Regions from separate parts of the Promicromonospora sp. CA-289599 genome, predicted to be linked through region 2. Evidence: riboswitches for the same ligand, from Rfam matches in the RefSeq annotation. Region 2 holds a riboswitch; the other holds the start of a gene.

Region 1 (4,999 bases), 1.1 Mb from region 2:
CCGGCCCCAACCCCCTGGGGCGGCAGCTCCGGTCAGGACGGTCGGGGATCGTCGGTGTGGTGATCGGTGACCAGCTCGGCAGGTCGTTCCGCGACCCCGTCTCCACCCAGGTGCTGCACGGCCTCGTCTCCGCGATCGGTGAGCAGGGCCTCGGCGTGCTGCTCGTGCCGGGTATGCCGCAGGGCACCACCACGCAGTCCATGGGGCTCGCCGCCGAGGCGGGGCTGCCGCCCGCCGTCGACCCGCTGGTCGAGGCCGCCGCGATGGACGTCGCGGTGCTCGTCTGGGGCACCCTGAAGGACGACCCGAACCTCGCCGCGCTGCAGCGCAGGGGGGTGCCCGTCGTGATCGGTGAGGGACACGAGGTGTCCGGCGTCCCCGTGGTGAGCGTCGACGACCGCCTGGGCGCCGCCGAGGCGGTGCGTCACCTCGTCGAGCTCGGGCACACGCGGATCGCGGAGATCACGCTGCCGTTCGGGCGGGACGAGCGGTCCGGGCTGGTCGACGCCGACCGGCTCGCGTCCGCCGAGCGCACGCCGACCCGCAACCGGCTGGCCGGCGTACGGGACGTCATCGAGCCCGTCATCTCGTGGGAGACGCCCGCGTCGCTCGTGGAGCACGGGCGCGACGCCGCCACCGAGATCCTGTCCGAGTGGGCGCCCGCCCGGGACCGTCCGACGGCGATCGTCGCGCACTCCGACCTGCTCGCCGCCGGTGCGGTGATCGCCGCCCGCGAGCTCGGGCTGCGGGTGCCCGAGGACGTGTCGGTGGCCGGGTTCGACGGGCTCGACCTGCCGTGGCTCTCCCCCGACGTGCTCACCAGCGTGCACCAGCCGCTCGTGGAGAAGGGCCGGGCGCTCGGCCTGGCCGTCATCGCGCTGCTGGCCGGCGAGGAGCCCCGGTCGGTGGTGCTGCCGGTGACCCTGGTCGAGGGCACGACGACGGGCCCGGTCCCGGACCTACCCTGACCGTCCTCGTTGAGTGCTGGCTATTTGCGGGCTCAGCACGCTCCGGCCCGCAAATAGCCAGCACTCAACGAATGGTCAGGGGCGGAGGGTCGGGGCCGGGAGGTAGACCTCGCCGCCCGACTCGCGGAACTCCGCGGACTTCTGGGCCATGCCCTCCGCTTGAGCGGACGCCGACGCCGACGCCGCGTCCGCGAGCGCCGCCTGGTGCTGCGCCCCGCCGAACTCGTCGCGGATGTCCTGCGAGATCCGCATCGAGCAGAACTTCGGCCCGCACATCGAGCAGAAGTGCGCGGTCTTCGCGGCCTCGGCCGGAAGCGTCTCGTCGTGGTACGACTCCGCGAGCTCCGGGTCGAGCGACAGGTTGAACTGGTCCCGCCAGCGGAACTCGAAGCGGGCCTTGGACAGGGCGTCGTCCCGGTCGCGGGCGCCGGGGTGCCCCTTGGCGACGTCGGCGGCGTGCGCGGCGATCTTGTAGGTCACCACGCCGGTGCGCACGTCGTCGCGGTTCGGCAGGCCGAGGTGCTCCTTGGGCGTGACATAGCAGAGCATCGCGGTGCCGTACCGGGCGATCTCGGTGGCGCCGATCGCTGAGGTGATGTGGTCGTACCCGGGCGCGATGTCGGTCACGAGCGGGCCGAGCGTGTAGAACGGGGCGCCGTCGCAGAGCTCCTGCTGCCGCTCCACGTTCTCGCGCACCAGGTGGAACGGGACGTGTCCGGGCCCCTCGACCATGACCTGGACGTCGTGGGCCCAGGCCCGTTTCGTCAGCTCGGCGAGGGTGTCGAGCTCGGCGAACTGCGCGGCGTCGTTCGCGTCGGCGAGCGAGCCCGGCCGCAGGCCGTCGCCGAGGGAGAAGGCGACGTCGTACCGGGCGAAGATCTCGCAGAGCTCGTCGAAGTGCGTGTAGAGGAAGTTCTCCTGGTGGTGCGCCAGGCACCAGCCCGCGAGGATCGACCCGCCGCGCGAGACGATGCCCGTGACTCGGTCGGCGGTGAGCGGCACGTACCGCAGGAGCACGCCGGCGTGCACGGTCATGTAGTCGACGCCCTGCTCGCACTGCTCGATCACCGTGTCGCGGTAGATCTCCCAGGTCAGCGCGCTGGCGTCGCCGTTCACCTTCTCCAGGGCCTGGTAGATCGGCACGGTGCCGATGGGCACCGGCGAGTTCCGCATGAGCCATTCGCGCGTGGTGTGGATGTCGTCGCCCGTGGACAGGTCCATGACCGTGTCGGCACCCCACTTGGTGGCCCACTCGAGCTTTTCCACCTCCTCCGCGATGGAGCTGTGGACGGCGGAGTTGCCGATGTTCGCGTTGACCTTCACCAGGAACGCCCTGCCGATGATCATCGGCTCCGACTCCGGGTGGTTCACGTTGTTCGGGATGATCGCCCGGCCAGCGGCCACCTCGCTGCGCACGAGCTCGACGTCGCAGTTCTCGCGCACCGCGACGAACCGCATCTCGGGCGTGATCACGCCCTGGCGTGCGTAGTGCATCTGGGTGACGGTCCGGCCGGGGAGCGCCCGGCGGGGCCGGCGTCGTTCACCCTGCCACTCCTGGCTGGCGGCACCGCGGCGCAGCGCGCCGCGCCCGTCGTCGGCCAGTGCCCGATCGCGGCCGTCGTACTCCTCCGTGTCTCCGCGTGCCACGACCCAGGGTTCGCGGGCGGGAGCGAGGCCACGGACCGGGTCGGAACCGGGGCCTTGCGTGCGATAGACCCGGACCGGCTCGTTGGGGGCGCCGTCGGGCGACGGGGCCAGCGTGATCTCCGTGACCGGCACCCGGAGACCCGTGCCGTCCTGCGGTGTGCTGTACCCGCCGTCGTGCTCGTGGTCGCGCTCGTACTGGTAAGCGAGCGTGCGGGACTGGGACTTCTCCATCATGAGACTCCTGCTTCCTACGCCGGTGTTAACCGGACAGGTTCAACGGTCCCGGGCCGAACAGCCCGATCTCAGCCCCTGCGTGAGGCACCCGTGGGATCGCCGCCGACGTTAGCACCCCGAGCCGTCTGTGCTCACCGGGGTCTCTCTTTCGGGGCCAAAGCTCTTCCGCTCTGATAGAGAGACCTCATGGCTCGCTTCACCCAGCGGCGGGCCCCGACGTGGAGGCACACATGTCAGTTCGAGGAAAGCTGCGAACGAGGGTGTTCGCGCTGATGGCGACGGGAGCGCTCGTAGTGCAAGCAGGAATCGTGGCGGGTGCGGCGGCTGCGGACGGGCCGGGTCCGGCGGCGTCGGACAACCAGATCACGCTGACCTCCTGGGACGGGGTACGCGAGCTACGTGCGGGCGAGACCTCGAACCTGCGGCCGAACGCCAAGGGCGGGCTCGTGCTGAAGCACGGCGGCGACACCGTCGAGTACACCGACCCGTTCGGCGACGGCACTCCCGTCACCTACGAGACGGGCCGGTGGACGTCGCCGGTCGTCGCGGCCGGGTACCTGATCGACGAGTCCGTGAGCTCGTGGAACGCGCACACGCCCACCGGCACGTGGGTGGAGATCGAGTTCCGGGGCCGCAAGGCCGACGGGACGTGGACCAAGTGGTTCGTGATGAGCCGCTGGGCGTCGGGCGCCGAGTTCGCACCCGCCGACGGCAGCGTCGGCGACATCCACCGCACCTCCGTGAACGGGCAGACCGACGCGGACGCGTACCTGTTCACGGACACCTTCGTCGCGAAGTCGGGCAACGAGCCCGACGCGTTCCAGACGCGGGCCACGCTGTACCGGCCCGAGGGCACCCGGGTATCGCCGCGGCTGGACTCGGTGAGCACCATGACCAACGAGTACCTGCCCGACTCGCACTACACGGGCACCAGCGACTTCACGCTCGGTCGTGCGGTGTCGCTCGACGTGCCGCAGTTCAGCCAGAACATCCACCGCGGCGAGTACCCCGAGTTCGGGGGCGGCGGCCAGGTGTGGTGCTCGCCGACGTCGTCGTCCATGGTGCTGTACTACTACGGGCGCGAGGTGCCGGAGGCCGAGCTCGAGGGCATCGAGGCCCCGAACGGTGACCCGCAGGTCGATTACGCCGCCATGCGGACCTGGGACTACACGTACGAGGGCGCGGGCAACTGGCCGTTCAACGCCGCGTACGCCAGCACGTTCGGGCTGGACTCGTTCGTGACCCGGCTGCGGTCCCTCGCGGAGGCCGAGAAGTTCATCAAGGCGGGCATCCCGCTCATCTTCTCGATCAGCTTCGAGGAGGAGGAGATGCCTGAGGCCGGGTACGGCACCAACGGGCACCTCGTGACGCTGGTCGGGTTCACCGCAGCAGGCGACCCGATCATCAACGACCCGAACAAGGCGAGCAACGAGGCCGTGCGTTCCGTCTACACGCGGGAAAACTTCGAGCGTGTGTGGCAGACCTCGACCGACGGCATCACGTACGTCTACCACCCGAAGAACGTGAGGCTGCCGCGCAACCTGCCGGGTGTCACGCCGAACTGGTGATCCGGCCTGTCGGCCGCGGAGTGTCCGTCACCCCCGCGGCCGCCTAGCGGCCCGGGACACCCCGCGGTTCCGACGTGTACGCCGCCGAGGCGTGGCCCTTCGCCGAGACCGTCACCCGGACCGTGAGCTCGGCGCCCTGGTCGCGGCCCGTCACGAGGTACCTGCTGCCGATCGCCCGGGACACCGGCTCGCCGTCGCGCAGCCACTGGTAGCGGACGCGGACGTCGTTCGGGAGGTACGTGCCGGCGTCCGCGCGCAGGACCTTCCCCGGCTTGGCCCTGCCCTCGATGCTCGGCCCGGACACATCGGCCACCACCGGGTCGTGCAGCTCGACGTCGGACGCGTTGACGAAGACGTGCCGGTGCGCCAGCCACACCTGGTAGTACACGTCGTTGCCGCGCACCACCGTGCGGTCGCCCGGTCCCGTGCCGTCGAACGTGGTGGCCCGGTAGTAGTCGGACGCGACGTGGTCGTCGGCCACCGCGTACGTCTGGTCCACGCCCACGCGGTACTCGATCGGCGTGACCGGCTGCACCGGGACGCCCGGGTGCTCCTCGTACGCTGCTGCCTCCGGGTAGGCCC
Region 2 (4,999 bases):
GGCCATCGCGGCGAGCATCGGCTTCTTCGTCGGCCTCAGCGGCGAGGGCATCGACTTCACCTGGGTGCTGGCTCTGCTCATCGGTGGGCTGATCGCCGCGCCGATCGCCGCCTGGCTGGTGCGCCTCGTGCCCCCGCGCGTCCTCGGTTCGCTCGTGGGTGGCGTCATCATCCTCACGAACTCGCGCACGCTGCTCAACAGCGACTGGATCGCCGCGGGCCCTGTCCTGATGAACACCGTGTACGTGATCATCTGGGTGGTCTGGGCCGCCGCCGTTGCATGGTCGGTGCGCGCGTACCGTCGCGACAAGGCCGTCGAGACTGCCGAGACTGCCGAGCCCGCTGAGGCAGCCAAGCCCCACGGGCCGGAGGCCGATAGCGTGTCGGTATGACGTCCGACCGGGTAGCGGTGATCACTGTCTCCGACCGTTGTGCACGCGGCGAGGCCGAGGACCGGTCTGGTCCGACGGCGGTGTCTCTCCTGGAAGAGGCCGGGCTCACCGACGTGCATCAGCACCTCGTGCCCGACGGCGTCGAGTCGGTCCGGGACGTGCTGCGTGCCGTGCTCGACGACGGCGCGCGGCTCGTCATCACCACCGGCGGCACCGGGATCGCCCCGCGGGACCTCACCCCCGAGGGCACGCGCGAGGTGATCGATCAGGAGATCGCGGGGATCGCGGAGGCCGTCCGTCAGCAGGGCATCGCGGCGGGCGTCCCTACCGCCGCGCTCTCCAGGGGGCTGGCCGGGATCGCCGGCACCGCCGACGGGGAGCGCGCGCTGGTGGTGAACCTGCCCGGGTCGTCCGGCGGGGTGCGCGACGGGCTCCAGGTGGTGCTCACGCTCTGGCCGCACGTCCGCTCGCAGCTCGTCGGCGGCGACCACTGACCCGAGCCGGGTCGGACACCTGAGCGGGGTCAGCCGCCCGCGAAGGGGGGCAGGACGTCTACCGTCGCGCCGTCCGGGACCTGGGCGTCGTCGGACGTCGTGCGGGCGCCCGCCACCAGCAGGGCGCACTTCGGCAGCACGTCCGCCAGGCGCGGGTGCGCTGCCGTGAGGGCAGCGCGGAGGGCGGCCACCGACGTCGGGCCGCCGAGCTGTTCGGTGGTGACACCGGCGGCCTCCCGGGCGCCGGCGAAATAGCGGACGGTGATCATGCCGGACGCTCCCAGTCGCCCGACTTGCCGCCCGTCTTGCGCTCGAGGCGCACGTCCGCGAGCGAGACGGACTTGTCCAGGCCCTTGACCATGTCGACGACGGCGAGGCCCGCGACCGCGACCGCGGTGAGCGCCTCCATCTCGACCCCCGTGCGGTCGGCCGTGCGGACGGTCGCCGTGATCGTGACGCCGTCGTCGGTCACCTCGAGGTCCACCGCGGCGCCGTGCACGCCGATCACGTGCGCGAGCGGCAGCAGCTCCGGCGTCCTCTTCGCGGCCGCTATCCCGGCGATCCGGGCCACGGCCAGCACGTCCCCCTTGGGGACGGCGCCGTCGCGCAGCGCCCGCACGACGTCGGGACCGCAGCGGACGCTGCCCGTCGCGGTGGCGGAGCGGATCGTCGGCTGCTTGGCGGTGACATCGACCATGCGGGCCTGGCCGCGGTCGTCAAGGTGCGTGAAGCTCACGGGACCAGGGTGTCACGTCGGGCTCGCAGGCCGAACCGGCACGGGCCGAACCCGGCCGGCACCTGAGACGGCGTGCGGTCAGCGTGCCGCGCGCCGGGCGGCGAGCCGCAGGGCGGCGGTGGACGCGCCCTTCGCCGCCATGCGCTTCGCGAACACCGCGGTGCCCGCGGCGACCGCCGCGAACACGGTGGCCTGCACCAGGTCCAGCTCCGGGTCGTCCGCCTTGCTGGGCGCGTCGTTACCGGTCACGCCTTTCCAGATCATGCTGACCGCCTTCTGCGCGACCCAGCCGGCCGCGAGCGTCAGGGCAAGAGTGCCGACCTTCTCGGCGAGTGTCTGTTCCGTCTCGATCTTGGCCATCCCTACACCGTAGCGTCCGACCAGCCAGTAGGCTGGCCGGACACGACAGGGGAGCGCCACACGGCGCTGAGAGTGCGGAACACCGCAGACCCTTGAACCTGATCCGGGTAAGACCGGCGGAGGAAGTCGAGGCACGATGTTGCGTCCTACCGGTGCTCGCACGGGCACCATCCATGTTGTTCCGGCCGCCGGAGCGCTCTCCGTGGCGCTCCTGCTCGCCGGGTGCGGCGGCTCTGGGTCCGATGGTTCCGGGACCGGCGGGGGCGACCCGGCGGCGTCGGGCACCGTGACCCTCGTGACCCACGACTCCTGGGCGCTCGACGAGAAGGTCGTCGAGCAGTTCGAGGAGGAGTCCGGGCTGACCGTCGAGGTCAGCGCGGCGGGCGACGCCGGAACCCTGGTGAACCAGCTGGTGCTGACCAAGGACGCCCCGCTCGGCGACGCCGTCTTCGGCATCGACAACACCTTCGCGTCCCGCGCGCTCGAGGCGGGGGTCGTCGAGGAGTACACCCCGGCGGACCTGCCCGACGGCGTCGAGCAGCTGGGCGGCGCGCTCACCCCGATCGACCAGGGCGACGTCTGCGTGAACGCGGACGAGGCCTGGTTCGAGCAGTCGGACCTCGAGGTCCCGAAGACGCTCGAGGACCTGGCCGACCCGGAGTACCGGGACCTGCTCGTGGTGAGCAACCCCGCGACGTCGTCGCCCGGGCTCGCCTTCCTGCTGGCGACCGTCGGGGCGTTCGGCGAGGACGGGTTCGAGGACTACTGGGCGTCCCTGGTCGACAACGGCGTCAAGGTCGCCGACTCGTGGGAGGACGCCTACTACGTGGACTTCTCGGGCGCGGGTGAGGGCGGCGAGCGCCCGCTCGTCCTGTCGTACGCGACCTCGCCGGCCTTCACCGTCAGCGAGGACGGTTCCGGGTCGACCACCAGCGCGCTGCTCGAGACGTGCTTCCGGCAGGTCGAGTACGCGGGGGTGCTCGCCGGGTCGGACAACCCGGAGGGCGCCCAGGCGTTCGTCGACTTCCTGCTCGGCGCGGACGCCCAGGCCGCGCTGCCCGAGTCGATGTACATGTACCCGGCCGACCCCGCCACGGAGCTGCCCGCCGACTGGGAGAAGTTCGCACCCCAGGCGGAGACGCCGTTCGAGGTGGATCCCGCCGAGGTGAGCGAGCACCGCGACGAGTGGATAGAGCGGTGGACAGAGACCGTAGTCGGCTGAGCCTGCGGCCCGCGCCGCTGCTCTGGGGGACGGCGGTCGCCGTCCCCCTCGGGTTCCTCGCCGTCTTCTTCGCCTGGCCCGTGGCCGCGCTGGTGGTCCGCGGGTTCGTGCCCGACGGCGTGCTCGACCTCACCGGTTTCGCGGAGGTGCTGTCCAGCCCGCGCACGTGGCGGCTCGTGTGGCTCACCCTGACCCAGGCTGTGCTCGGCACCGCCTTCTCGGTGCTGCTCGGACTGCCGCTCGCGTACCTGCTCTACCGCCGGTCGTTCCCCGGCCGGGTACTGGTGCGCGGGCTCGTGACGGTGCCGTTCGTGCTGCCCGCCGTCGTGGTCGGCGTCGCGTTCCGCACCCTGTTCGCGCCCGGCGGCACGCTCGGCTTCCTCAGGCTGGAGGAGTCGCTGGCCGGGATAGTCGTCGCCCTCGTCTTCTTCAACGTGTCGGTGGTCGTGCGGACCGTCGGCGGGCTGTGGGAACGGCTCGACCCCAGGACCGAGCAGGCCGCCGCGTCGCTCGGGGCAGGGCCCGCGCGGGTCTTCCGCACGGTGACGCTGCCCTCGCTGGCGCCCGCTGTCGCGTCCGCGGCCGCAGTGGTGTTCCTGTTCTGCGCCACCGCCTTCGGGGTCGTGCTGGTCCTCGGCGGCGTGCGGTACGGCACCATCGAGACCGAGATCTGGACGCGCACCACCCAGTTCCTGGACCTGCGGACGGCCTCGGTGCTCTCGATCCTGCAGCTCGTGGTCATCTCGGGCGCCCTCGCGGTGTCCGCCCGGGCCCGCCGCCGGCGGGAGGCGGCGCTGCGCCTCGTGTCCACGCACGGCTCGGCCAGGCGGTTGTCCTGGCGGTCGCCCCAGGACATGACGACGGCGCTGGTGGGCGCGGCGATCGTCGGCGGGCTCATGGTGCTGCCGCTGGCCGGCCTGGTGACCCGCAGCTTCCGCGAGCCCGACGGCTCCTGGGGACCAGGGAACTACGTGGCGCTCGGGACCACCGGTGAGCGCAACGCACTGGTCGTCACCGTGTGGGAGGCCACCGCTACCTCGCTCCGGACCGCACTGGCCGCGACGGTGATCGCCCTGGTGGTCGGCGGTCTCGTGGCGCTCGTGGTGTCCCGGCGGCCGCGGTCGGTCGGCGCACGCCGCGCCGTCGGGGCGCTGGACGGGCTGTTCATGCTCCCGCTCGGGGTGTCCGCGGTGACCGTCGGATTCGGGTTCCTCATCACCATGGACCAGCCGGTGCTCGGTGTGGACCTGCGGACCTCCGGGCTGCTCGTCCCCGTGGCGCAGGCGGTGGTCGCCGTACCCCTCGTCGTGCGTACGGTGCTGCCCGTGCTCCGGGCTATCGACCCCCGGTTGCGCGAGGTCGCCGCCGTGCTCGGTTCCGGCCCCGGCCGCGTGCTGCGGACCGTGGACCTGCCGATCGCCCTGCGCTCGGTCGGGCTGGCCACCGGGTTCGCCTTCGCGGTGTCGCTCGGTGAGTTCGGTGCGACATCGTTCCTCGCACGGCCCGACGGCGCCACCCTCCCCGTCGTGATCTACCGCCTCATCGGGCGGCCCGGCGCCGAGAACTACGGGATGGCGCTCGCGGCGTCGGTGGTGCTCGCCGTGCTCACCGCGACGGTGATGATGCTGGCTGAGCGGTTGCGCGACGAGCGCGCCGGAGGGGAGTTCTGATGGCTGGGCTGGAAGTTCGGGACGTCAGTGTGCGGTACGGGGGCCCGACCGGGGTGACCGCGGTGGACCGGGTGTCGCTGACCGTCGCGCCCGGCGAGGTGGTCGCGCTGCTCGGCCCGAGCGGGT

What was found. Region 2 has a riboswitch for thiamine pyrophosphate ahead of ACQEVI_RS10380 (thiamine ABC transporter substrate-binding protein). Riboswitches for the same ligand answer to the same signal wherever they lie in the genome.
Region 1: linked by a shared signal. The riboswitch ahead of thiC (phosphomethylpyrimidine synthase ThiC) and the one ahead of ACQEVI_RS10380 (thiamine ABC transporter substrate-binding protein) in region 2 are both predicted to bind thiamine pyrophosphate.

The regions. Positions count from the first base shown of each region.
Region 1 is NZ_JBNJNI010000001.1:3,396,681-3,401,679, reverse strand. It holds gene ACQEVI_RS15075 (LacI family DNA-binding transcriptional regulator) at 1-968, shown strand, start outside; gene thiC (phosphomethylpyrimidine synthase ThiC) at 1,044-2,849, opposite strand; TPP riboswitch at 2,844-2,949, opposite strand; gene ACQEVI_RS15065 (C39 family peptidase) at 3,080-4,417, shown strand; gene ACQEVI_RS15060 (N-acetylmuramoyl-L-alanine amidase) at 4,461-4,999, opposite strand, start outside.
Region 2 is NZ_JBNJNI010000001.1:2,335,255-2,340,253, reverse strand. It holds gene ACQEVI_RS10405 (sulfite exporter TauE/SafE family protein) at 1-391, shown strand, start outside; gene ACQEVI_RS10400 (MogA/MoaB family molybdenum cofactor biosynthesis protein) at 388-885, shown strand; gene ACQEVI_RS10395 (MoaD/ThiS family protein) at 915-1,154, opposite strand; gene moaC (cyclic pyranopterin monophosphate synthase MoaC) at 1,151-1,621, opposite strand; gene ACQEVI_RS10385 (DUF4235 domain-containing protein) at 1,700-1,981, opposite strand; TPP riboswitch at 2,019-2,123, shown strand; gene ACQEVI_RS10380 (thiamine ABC transporter substrate-binding protein) at 2,118-3,203, shown strand; gene ACQEVI_RS10375 (ABC transporter permease) at 3,179-4,873, shown strand; gene ACQEVI_RS10370 (ABC transporter ATP-binding protein) at 4,873-4,999, shown strand, end outside.